2 regions of the Streptomyces nidicola genome follow, and region 1 is predicted to be linked to the other one. Evidence: riboswitches for the same ligand, from Rfam matches in the RefSeq annotation. Region 1 holds a riboswitch; the other holds the start of a gene.
The links. A riboswitch is a leader RNA that binds a small molecule or an ion and turns the genes downstream of it on or off. The one in region 1 is predicted to bind cobalamin.
Positions count from the first base shown of each region.

Region 1 (5,463 bases):
AGTGCGGTGAGCAGGAACAGGGTGGCGGTGAGTCTCGCTCCCTGCCCAACGTGCCGTCGACGCGCGCCAGTTGACTGTCTGCCACCTGGTCGTTGGTCGACCGGTTCCTTGTCGCCCACGACGGACGCCGTCACTTGAAGCTCTCCGGGTGCAGTCCGCGCGCCAGACCCTCCACCGCGTACGCCGACCGGACACCCACCAGGGTCGCGGTCAACGGCAGCACGACGAACCGCTTGTGCTTGATGGCGGGGACGTCCGCGAGCGCGGGCTGCGAGAGCAGGTACCGCTTCTTCTGCTCCACGCTCTTGTCGCCCGCGTAGTCGTAGATCGCGATGGCCTCGGGCCCCCGGTCGACCACCTGCTCCCAGGAGACGTCGCCGAACACATCGTCCAGATCGGCGAAGACATTGCGGCCGCCCGCCTCGTGGATCAGGTGCGTGCCCAGGCTTCTGCCGCCCGCGGTGAAGGCGGACTTGTCTCCGCTGTCGTACACGAACACGGGGACGTCCGGTTCGTCTTGGACGGCGGCGCTCGCCTTCTCGACCCGGTGGCGGAGGTCGGAGACGAGGGCGTCGGCGCGGTCGGGGACCCCGAAGATCTTGCCGATGGTGCGTATCTCGGCGTAGGTGTCCCGCATGGTCACGTTCTTCTCGCCGCAGTACTCGCGGTTGAGGTACGTGTCGATGCCCGCGTCGGCGAACGCCTTGCGTGAACGGCCCTCCTTCTCGGCGAATGCGCTGGAGTAGCCGCCGTAGACGAAGTCGGGTTCGGCTTCGAGGACCTTCTCGAACGAGGGCGCCCTCGCCGACAGCTTCGGAACCGACGCGTAGTCCTTGCGCAGGCTCGGCAGGACGGCCGAGTCGGGGAACGCCGTGCCGACCATGCGGTCCTTCAGGCCGAGGGAGAGCATGAGTTCGACGGGGTGCTGATGGATGGTCACCACGCGCGAAGGCGGCTTCTCGTACGTCGTCCTGACGCCGCAGTCGTCGATGGTGACGGGAAAGCCCTTGGTGATCGACGACTGCGGGCCGCCGGCGCGTTCGGCGGCCGACCCGGACGGGCCGCAGCCGGCGGCGAGCACCGTCGCCGACAGCGCGGCGAGGGTGGCCCCGAAGCGCACGACGACACGCCGTCGTCGCACCCGGGGGAGGGAAAGGGAAGGGGGACGGCATGGACCGTCGTACACGTGAAGCCTCCTACGGAGTCCGCGCTCCTCGGAATAAGCCCGCGACGGGTCAGTGACCTGACTCCCGCGCAGCGCTGGCTCGCGCTGCCCGGTCACAGTGGCGGGACCGTGCCGGATTCGCACCGGCTTCCTGTCTCCCGTCGCGGCGATGACCAGGCGATAGTACGCAGTGGTGGGCGAAAGGCAAAGGTGAAGCAAAAGCGGGCGGACGGTGGGGGAGTTGACCACCTGCCGGTGATCACCGGTCGACGGATGCCAAGATGGACCGCCATGACTACAGGCTGGGATGCCCGCGCCGGACGGGCCGCGGTGTTCGCGGCCGTCTGCGTGCTGCTCACAGCACTCGCGCACACGCTCATGTCCGGTGACACCGTGCCTTGGTGGGCGTTGGCCGCAGGCCTCGTGGTCATCGGTGGGGCGGCTTGTGTGCCGGCCGGGCGTGAGCGTGGGCTCCTGCCGGTCGTGGGTCTTGCCGTGGCCGCACAGGCGGCACTTCATCTCTTCTTCTCGTGGGCGCAGGTCTTCGCGCACCCGGCGGCGTCCGGCGGTTCCGTCGCGGGCCGGTGGCTGGACCAGGTGCTGTGCCGTGTGCCCACGGCTTCCATGCCGGCCGACCCCATGGGCGGCATGAGTGGCATGCATGGCATGGCCGGCATGGCGGACATGCCCGAGATGGAATCGCACGGTCATGACATGGGCGGCATGTCACCGTCCGGCATGCTCGTGGCCCACCTCCTGGCTGCCGTGCTGAGCGGACTCTGGCTCGCGTACGGCGAGCAGGCCGCGTTCCGCATCGCGAGGTCCTTCGTCGGGCGGATCGTCGCGCCCTTGAGGCTCCCGCTCCGCCTTCCCGCTCCGCCGCACCGGCCGCGCGTCCAGGTCCGCCGCACGCGGCGCGACCGTACGCCCCGTGACCTCCTCCTCGCCGACACGATCACCTCCAGGGGCCCGCCCGCAGGGGACGCTGTCGCCTGACGACAGCCGGTTCACCCGAGGCTGCGCCGCACCCTCGGGCATCGGCCGTGCGCACACCCGCGCGGCCGAGTCCCCATGCAACGCACCGGATCCGGATGTGCCCAGGGCCGAACGGCCCGCGCCCGGACTCCGTGCTGCCCGAAACTGGAGGACCACGTTGTCCCTCACCTCAGAAACCTCCGACACCTCTGAACCGCGCCCAGCGGAACAGACCGAGCACGCACCGCCGTCGCCGCCCGTCGAGCGGTCGACCTGGGCGTCGCTGCGCCCGCTGGTGCTGCGACTGCACTTCTACGCCGGGGTGTTCGTCGCCCCGTTCTTGTTCGTCGCCGCGGTCACGGGCCTGCTCTACGCGGGCTCGTTCCAGGCCGAGAAGATCGTGTACGCCCATGAGCTGAACGTCCCCGTGGGCAAGTCCGAGCTGCCGATCGCCGATCAGGTCGCCGCCGCCCGCAAGGCTCATCCGGAGGGAGACATCAGCGCGGTACGGCCTTCCCCCGAGGCCGGGGCGACGACCCGAGTCATGCTCTCCGGTGTGCCGGGAGTCGACGCCGACTACACGCTCGCGGTGTTCGTGAACCCGTACAACGGGGAGGTGCGCGGCGCCCTCGAACAGTACGGATCGACGGGCGCGCTGCCGCTGCGCACCTGGATCGACGAGCTCCACCGCGACCTCCACCTCGGCCAAGTGGGCCGCCTCTACAGCGAGTTCGCGGCGAGCTGGATGTGGGTGATCGCGGGCGGCGGCCTCGTCCTCTGGTTCGGCAGGCGCCGTTCCCGTCGCGCGATCCGCGGCGCGACCGGCCGCAGGCGCACCCTGTCGCTCCACGGCTCGGTGGGTGTCTGGGCGGCGCTCGGACTCTTCTTCCTGTCGGCAACGGGCCTGACCTGGTCGACGTACACAGGGGCGAACATCACCGACCTGCGTGCCGCGCTCGGCCAGACGACCCCGACCGTCTCCGCGACCGTGACTCCAGGCGGTGAACACGCCGGCCATGACATGGCCGGTATGGAGGGCATGGAAGGTATGGAGGGCATGGACATGGGCGGGGCCGGCGCCGAGAAGGGCGGGGGTGACGTCGGCCTGAACGCGGTGCTGAAGTCGGCCCGCGCCGAAGGCCTCTCGAACCCCGTGGAGATCGTCCCGCCCGCCGACTCCTCCTCGGCGTACGTCGTCCAGCAGATCCAGCGGAGCTGGCCGGAGAAGCAGGACGCCGTCGCCGTCGACCCGGCGAGCGGCGAGGTCACGGACGAGGTGCGGTTCGCGGACTACCCGGTGCTCGCCAAGCTGTCCCGCTGGGGCATCGACCTGCACACCGGCAACCTGTTCGGCCTCGTCAACCAGATCGCCCTCGCCGCCCTCGCCCTGGCGGTGGTGCTCCTCATCGTGTGGGGGTACCGCATGTGGTGGCAGCGCGGGCGCGGCTCCGCCTTCGGCCGGCCCGTCCCGCGCGGAGCCTGGCAGCACGTGCCGCCGTACGTCCTGGTGCCGTTGATGGCGGTGATCGCGCTGCTCGGCTACTTCGTGCCGCTGCTCGGCGTCCCGCTCGCGGCGTTCATGCTCTGCGACATCGCGCTCGGCGAGATCGCGTACCGGCGGGGAAAGCGCACGTACGCGCCCACCGCCTGATGTGAGCCGGTGCGCGCCCTGCCCCTGGTGCCGACAGGTGCACCAGGGGCAGGACCGCGCATCAGGGTGCGGTCCGCCCGAGCTCCTCACGGACCGTGCGTGCGGCGGCAACCAGGTGTTCCAGGGAGGCGCGGGTCTCCGGCCAGCCGCGGGTCTTCAGCCCGCAGTCCGGGTTGACCCACAGCCGCTCGGCCGGGATGGCCTCAAGTCCCGTACGCAGCAGGGCGACCGCCTCGTCGACGCTCGGAACGCGCGGCGAGTGGATGTCGTACACGCCCGGACCGGCTTCGCGCGGGTAGCCGTGAGCGGCGAGCTCGTGGGCGACCCGCATGTGGGAACGGGCGGCCTCCAGACTGATGACGTCGGCGTCGAGGTCGTCGATGGCCTGCACGATGTCACCGAACTCGGCGTAGCACATGTGCGTGTGGATCTGCGTGTCAGGCCGGACGCCGCAGGTGGTGAGGCGGAACGCCTCGGTGGCCCAGGCGAGGTAGGCCGCGTGGTCGGTGGCGCGCAACGGGAGCGTCTCGCGCAGCGCGGGCTCGTCGACCTGGATGACCGAAGTGCCGTTCGCCTCAAGGTCGTTGACCTCGTCGCGCAGGGCGAGGGCCACCTGTCGGGCGGTGTCACCAAGTGGCTGGTCGTCGCGGACGAAGGACCAGGCGAGCATGGTGACGGGACCCGTGAGCATGCCCTTGACGGGGCGGTCGGAGAGCGACTGGGCGTACGTCGCCCAGCGCACGGTCATCGGCTCGGGGCGGGAGATGTCACCCGCGAGGACCGGCGGGCGGACGTAGCGGGTGCCGTACGACTGGACCCAGCCGTGCTGGGTCGCCAGGTAGCCGGTGAGCTGCTCGGCGAAGTACTGGACCATGTCGTTGCGCTCGGGCTCGCCGTGCACGAGCACGTCGATGCCGGCCTTCTCCTGGAAGGAGACGACCTCACGGATCTCGTTCCTGATGCGGTCCTCGTACCCCGCGGTGTCGATGCGTCCGGCCCTCAAGTCGGCTCGGGCGGCGCGGAGTTCGCCGGTCTGCGGGAACGAGCCGATGGTCGTGGTCGGCAGCAGCGGCAGGTTCAGGAGGGCCCGCTGGGCGGCGGTCCGCTCGGTGTACGGCTGCGAGCGGCGCCCGTCGTCCTCGGTGACGGCGGCGGCGCGCCTCCGCACCGCCGGATCGCGCGTGATGGGCGAGGTGGCGCGCGAGTTCAACGCGGCGCGGTTGGCAGCGAGTTCGGCCGAGACCACGCCGGTTCCCCGGGTCAGGCCCTTGGCGAGGGTGGCGACCTCGGTGGTCTTCTGGCGGGCGAAGGCGAGCCAGCGCCGGATCTGCGGCTCGATGTCCCGCTCCACGGACGCGTCCAGCGGGACGTGCAACAGCGAGCAGGAAGCGGCCACGTCGACGCGCTCGGCGAGCCCGAGCAGGGTGCCGAGCGTGGCGAGGGACCGCTCCAGGTCGTTGACCCAGACGTTGCGGCCGTCCACCACGCCGGCGACGAGGCGCTTGCCGGGCAGGCCGCCGGCGGCGGCGAGTTCGTCGAGGTTGGCGGCGGCGGAGCCGGTGAAGTCGAGGGCGAGGCCGTCGACGGGGGCCTTGGCGAGCACCGGCAGGGCCTCGCCGAGCCGGTCGAAGTACGAGGCGACCAGGAGCTTCGGGCGGTCGACGAGGGCGCC
Region 1 is NZ_JBNBPI010000001.1:541,141-546,603, reverse strand. It holds gene ACOKM3_RS02580 (FecCD family ABC transporter permease) at 1-134, opposite strand, end outside; gene ACOKM3_RS02575 (ABC transporter substrate-binding protein) at 131-1,186, opposite strand; cobalamin riboswitch at 1,217-1,358, opposite strand; gene ACOKM3_RS02570 (hypothetical protein) at 1,457-2,161, shown strand; gene ACOKM3_RS02565 (PepSY-associated TM helix domain-containing protein) at 2,319-3,791, shown strand; gene metE (5-methyltetrahydropteroyltriglutamate--homocysteine S-methyltransferase) at 3,853-5,463, opposite strand, start outside.

Region 2 (5,463 bases), 5.8 Mb from region 1:
GGGACCGAGACCTTTCTCGCGTACTCGGACGAGCCCCTGGAGCGGGGCGCCACCGTGCTCGTGATCGAGTCCCGCGGATGCCGGCAGGTCGTGGTCATGGCCTGGTCCGACCCACTTCTCCCCGGCGGCGAGGGCGACGCCCGCTAAGGAGACGTACAGGCATGTTCGGATATCGCGTTCCCGCGCCCGACGAGGCGATGCTGATCTCGGGCGGCAGGCGGGGACTTGGGGGAGCGCCGTTCCGCGTCGTCACGGGGCACGGGAAGTTCGTGCTCCCCGTGTTCCGCAAGACCCGCTTCCTGTCGCTCGCGATGAGCGAGGCGGAAGTCGTCGAGAAGTGTGTGACCAAGCAGGGCATCGCCCTGACCGTGCGCGCCGTGATCGCCTTCAAGGTCGGCAACGACCACGAGTCGATCGTCAACGCCGGTCAGCGCTTCCTCTCCGACCAGGACCAGATGTCGGTCCTCACCGGGCGCATCTTCGCCGGTCATCTGCGCTCGATCATCGGCTCGATGACGGTCGAGGAGATCGTGACCGAGCGGCAGAAGCTCGCCACGGAGGTCCTCGACACGTCGAAGGCCGAGATGGCGAAGATCGGGCTGCACGTCGACTCGCTGCAGATCCAGTCCATCGACGACGGCCAGACCGGGTACATCGAGGCGATGTCGCGCCCGCACAAGGCGGCCATCCAGCGGCAGGCGCAGATCGCCCAGGCGCAGGCCACGCAGGCGTCCGCCGAGGCGGAGCAGGCGGCTGCCCGTAAGCAGGCCGAGTACGCGCGGGAGACCGCGGTCGTGCAGGCCGAGTACAACGCGCAGGTCGACCGGGCCAAGGCGCAGGCCGAGCAGGCGGGCCCGCTCGCGCTCGCGCACGCCCAGCAGGAGGTCCTCGCGGCGCAGACGGAACTTGCCATGAAGCAGGCCGAGTTGCGGGAGAAGCAGCTGATCTCGGAGGTCGTGAAGCCGGCGCAGGCCGACGCGGAGCGCATCCGCGTGCTGGCCCTCGCCGAGGCCGAGCGGATGAAGATCCAGGCGGAGGCGGCGGCGTCGTACGACCGGGTCGCCCTCGACCGCATGCTCATCGACCAGCTGCCGCAGATCGTGAAGGAGGCGTCGGCGGGGCTCGCCGGAGCGAACGTCAACGTCCTGAACGGGGCGGACGGCCTGGGCGAGATCGCGGCGGGCCTGGTCGGCCAGGGCCTCACCATCCTCGACTCGGTCCGCAAGAACCTCTCCGGTGAGGGTGCGGACGGGTTCGGCTCGGCGGTCGAGCCCTACGTAGGCGCTCCGCGCGGCAGCGACGACGGCCCGGTCGACGTCCGCTGACCACCGGCACCGGCGTTACGGCCTCGGGGCTCCGCCCCGGCCCCCGCGCCTCAATCGCCGGCGGGGCTGAATTTGCCCACCCGCCGCAGGGCTCGACAGGCCCATCGCCGGCGGGGCTTGATCGGTCTTTCGCCGGCGGGGCTTGATCTATCAAGCCCCTGCGGCAATTGAGCAGCGGGGTCCGGGGCAGAGCCCCGAGGCCGTCACGCCGGTGCGGCATTTCCAGCCCCGCCGGCGTTTGAGGCGCGAGGTCCGGGGCGGAGCCCCGCGCGGGTGGCCGGGGCGGAGTCCGGGGGCCGGGGCCACCCCGCCGGGTACAGTAAAGACGTCGTCAGTACGTACGTACGAGGGGAAGCCGGTGCAAATCCGGCGCTGACCCGCAGCCGTGACAGCCGGAATGCCTCATACGTACGCGCTCGGCTCAGGACCGTCGAGGAATACGGAGCCGGAGCCGCCCGGTACCTCCGTGTGCCGCGCCGCCCCGCTCCCCGCAGGGAGAGGCACCCGCCCCACCATGAACATTCGCCGCAGCGCCGCGCTCGTCGCCGCGACCGTCGCCATCGGCGCCATGGGCGCGCAGGCCGCGAGCGCGGACAGTGCCTCCCCCTCGCCGAAGACGGCCGTCCCGTCGGGCCTCTACGGCAAGAGCGACCCCACGTACGACGGCGTCTGGCGGCAGTCCCTGGCGCTGGTCGCGCAGGACACCGTGGGCGTCAAGCCCGCCAAGAAGGCCGTGGACTGGCTGGCCGGGCAGCAGTGCGAGAACGGCGGCTTCGCCGCCTTCCGCGCCGAGCCCACCAAGCCCTGCGACGCCAAAACCAAGATCGACAGCAACGCCACCGCGGCCGCCGTCCAGGCCCTCGCCGCGGTCGGCGGCCGTGACGGCGAGGTCGCCAAGGGCGTCGACCGGCTGAAGAAGACCCAGAACGCCGACGGCGGCTGGGGCTACAGCCAGGGCATGGACAGCGACGCGAACTCCACGTCCGTCGCCATCGGCGCCCTCGCCGCGGCCGGTGAGAAGCCGTCCGAGGTGAAGTCGGGCAAGGGCAAGACCGGCACCGACGCCCTCGCGTCCCTCGCCCTCCCCTGCGCCAAGGGCAAGGACGGCGGCGCCCTCGCCTACCAGCCGGACAAGAAGGGCGAGCTCGCCGCGAACGCCGACGCCACCGCCGCCGGTGTGCTCGGCGCCCTCGGCACCGGCTTCGCACCCGGCAAGGGCACGGCCCCGGACGCGTACACCTGCGAGGACGGCAAGAGCGCGAAGGACATCGCGCACAACGGCGCCGTCTACCTCCAGAACCAGCTCGACACCCACCTCTACCTGAAGTCCCAGCTGGCCGGCGCCACGGACCAGCCCGACTACGGCAACACCGCCGACGCGGTCACCGCCGTCGCAGCCGCGGAGGGCGTCAAGGCCACGAAGGACTCGTACACCTGGCTGGAGAAGAACGCGAAGGGCTGGGCCGCGCAGACCGGACCCGCCGCCTACGCCGAGCTGATCTTCGCGGCGCACGCCACCGGCAACGACCCCCGCGACTTCGGCGGCACGGACCTGGTGAGCGCGCTCAACAAGACCGGCCCGGAGCCCGCCTCCACGAAGTCGTCCGCTTCGGACTCGGACGAGACGAAGGACGACGGTGGCAGCGGCGCCAACTGGTGGATCATCGGCGTGATGTTCATCGCGGCCGTGGGCGCCGGTTTCCTGCTCAGCGGCCGCAAGAAGCAGCAGCAGTGACCGCGCGCAGGTCGGCCGGGCTCGGCGGGCTCGTCATCGCGACTCTCGTGGCGCTCCTCGCCATGACCGTCGCCCCGGCGCAGGCCGCCGGGTACCGGTACTGGTCGTTCTGGGAGCGGGACGGTGGCTCTCAGAAGGCTTCCCAGAACGCATGGACGTACGCGACGGCGGGCCCCTCGCAGAGCAAGCCGGACGACGGTGACGTGCAGGGCTTCCGGTTCGCGGTGAGCGCGGACTCGAAGGACGCGAAGCAGCCGCGCGGCACGGCGTCCTTCGGTGACATCTGCGCCGATACGCCCGCCAAGGACGGCAAGAAGCGGATCGCGCTCGTCATCGACTTCGGCACGGCGGCCGACGCCCCCTCCGGCGAGACCCCGCCGAAGCCGCGCACCGCGTGCGCGCAGGTCGCCGATGACGCGACGAGCGCCGACGCACTCGCCGCCGTCGCGAAGCCGCTGCGCTACGACAGCAGCGCGATGCTGTGCGCGATCTCCGACTACCCGAAGTCGGGCTGCGGCGAGCAGGTGTCCAAGGAGACGCCCGACAAGACGCCCTCGACCCCCTCCGCGAAGGACTCCGCCTCGCAGACCGACGACGACGGCGGCCCCTCCGTCGGACTCATCGCCGGCATCGCCGTGGTCGTCGTGCTCGGCGTCGCGGCCGGCGTGCAGGCCCGACGCCGCCGCCTCTGACGCATGGCCGCCTCCCAGCTCCGCGCCCCCAGGGCCCACCGCTCCAACTCGCTGCACCCCGGCGCCTGGTGGATCTGGGCGCTCGGCCTCGGTACTGCCGCGTCCCGCACCACGAACCCGCTGCTGCTCGCGCTGCTGATCGGCGTCGCCGGGTACGTGGTGGCGGCGCGCCGCACGGAGGCGCCGTGGGCGCGTTCGTACGGGGCGTTCGTGAAGCTGGCGCTGGCCGTGCTCGGCATCCGCCTGGTCTTCGCGACGCTGCTCGGCTCGGCGATCCCGGGTACGCACCTGCTGTTCACGCTGCCCGAGATGCCGCTGCCGGACTGGGCGCAAGGGGTGCGGATCGGCGGCCCGGTGACACTCGAAGGCCTCGTCTTCGCGCTCTACGACGGCCTGAAGCTGGCCACGCTCCTCATCTGCGTGGGCGCCGCGAACGCGCTCGCCTCCCCCTCCCGGCTGCTCAAGTCGCTGCCGGGCGCGCTGTACGAGGCCGGGGTCGCGGTCGTGGTGGCGATGACGTTCGCCCCGAACCTGGTCGCGGACGTCCGCAGGCTGCGCGCGGCGCGGCGCCTGCGCGGCCGCCCGGACCGCGGCCTGCGCGGGCTGCTCCAGGTCGGGCTCCCGGTCCTGGAGGGCGCGTTGGAGCGCTCGGTGTCCCTGGCCGCCGCCATGGACGCGCGCGGCTACGGCCGGACCGCCGAGGTGCCGCCCGCCGTCCGCCGTGCCACGGCCGCGCTCACGCTGGGCGGCCTCATCGGGGTGTGCGCGGGAACGTACGGACTGCTCGCGGCGTCCGGAGCCGGATACGGGCTCCCGGTGCTGCTGGCCGGGGTGGCGGCCGCGCTCGGCGGACTCTGGCTGGGCGGTCGCCGCACGGTACGCACCCGCTACCGGCCCGACGTGTGGGGCGTGCGGGCCTGGCTGGTCGCGGCGTCCGGAGCGGTGGCCGCGGCGGTCATGATCTGGACCGGCACCCGGGACCCGGCATCCCTCCAGCCGCCGGTGGTCCCGCTCGCGGCGCCGGAGCTGCCGCTGTGGCCGGCGGCGGGCATCCTGCTCGGCCTGCTCCCGGCCTTCCTCGCACCCGCTCCCGACAGGCCGGCCGGGACGAATCCCGACAAGCCGACTTCCGACAAGCCGATTCCCTGCAAGCCGACGGAGGCGTCGTCATGATCCGCTTCGAGAACGTCTCCGTGACCTACGACGGCGCCTCACGCCCCACCGTCGACGGCATCCAACTCCACGTACCCGAGGGGGAGTTGATGCTCCTCGCGGGACCGTCAGGGGTGGGCAAGTCCACACTCCTCGGAGCGGTGAGCGGACTGGTCCCGCACTTCACGGGCGGCACGCTCGCGGGCCAGGTCACCGTCGCCGGCCGCGACACCCGTACGCACAAGCCGCGCGAACTCGCCGACGTCGTCGGCACGGTGGGCCAGGACCCGCTCGCGCACTTCGTGACGGACACGGTCGAGGACGAACTCGCGTACGGCATGGAGTCGTTGGGCCTGACCCCACCGGTCATGCGCCGCCGCGTGGAGGAGACCCTCGACCTCCTCGGCCTCGCCGACCTGCGCGACCGCCCCATCTCCACGCTCTCCGGCGGCCAGCAGCAGCGCGTCGCGATCGGCTCCGTCCTCACCCCGCACCCCCAGGTCCTGGTCCTCGACGAACCGACGTCCGCCCTCGACCCGGCAGCGGCGGAAGAGGTCCT
Region 2 is NZ_JBNBPI010000001.1:6,305,445-6,310,907, reverse strand. It holds gene ACOKM3_RS28480 (hypothetical protein) at 1-147, shown strand, start outside; gene ACOKM3_RS28475 (flotillin family protein) at 162-1,325, shown strand; adenosylcobalamin-variant (AdoCbl-variant) riboswitch at 1,661-1,736, shown strand; gene ACOKM3_RS28470 (prenyltransferase/squalene oxidase repeat-containing protein) at 1,840-3,060, shown strand; gene ACOKM3_RS28465 (SCO2322 family protein) at 3,123-3,752, shown strand; gene ACOKM3_RS28460 (energy-coupling factor transporter transmembrane component T) at 3,756-4,925, shown strand; gene ACOKM3_RS28455 (ABC transporter ATP-binding protein) at 4,922-5,463, shown strand, end outside.
Region 2: another riboswitch for cobalamin. It lies ahead of ACOKM3_RS28470 (prenyltransferase/squalene oxidase repeat-containing protein); the one in region 1 lies ahead of ACOKM3_RS02575 (ABC transporter substrate-binding protein).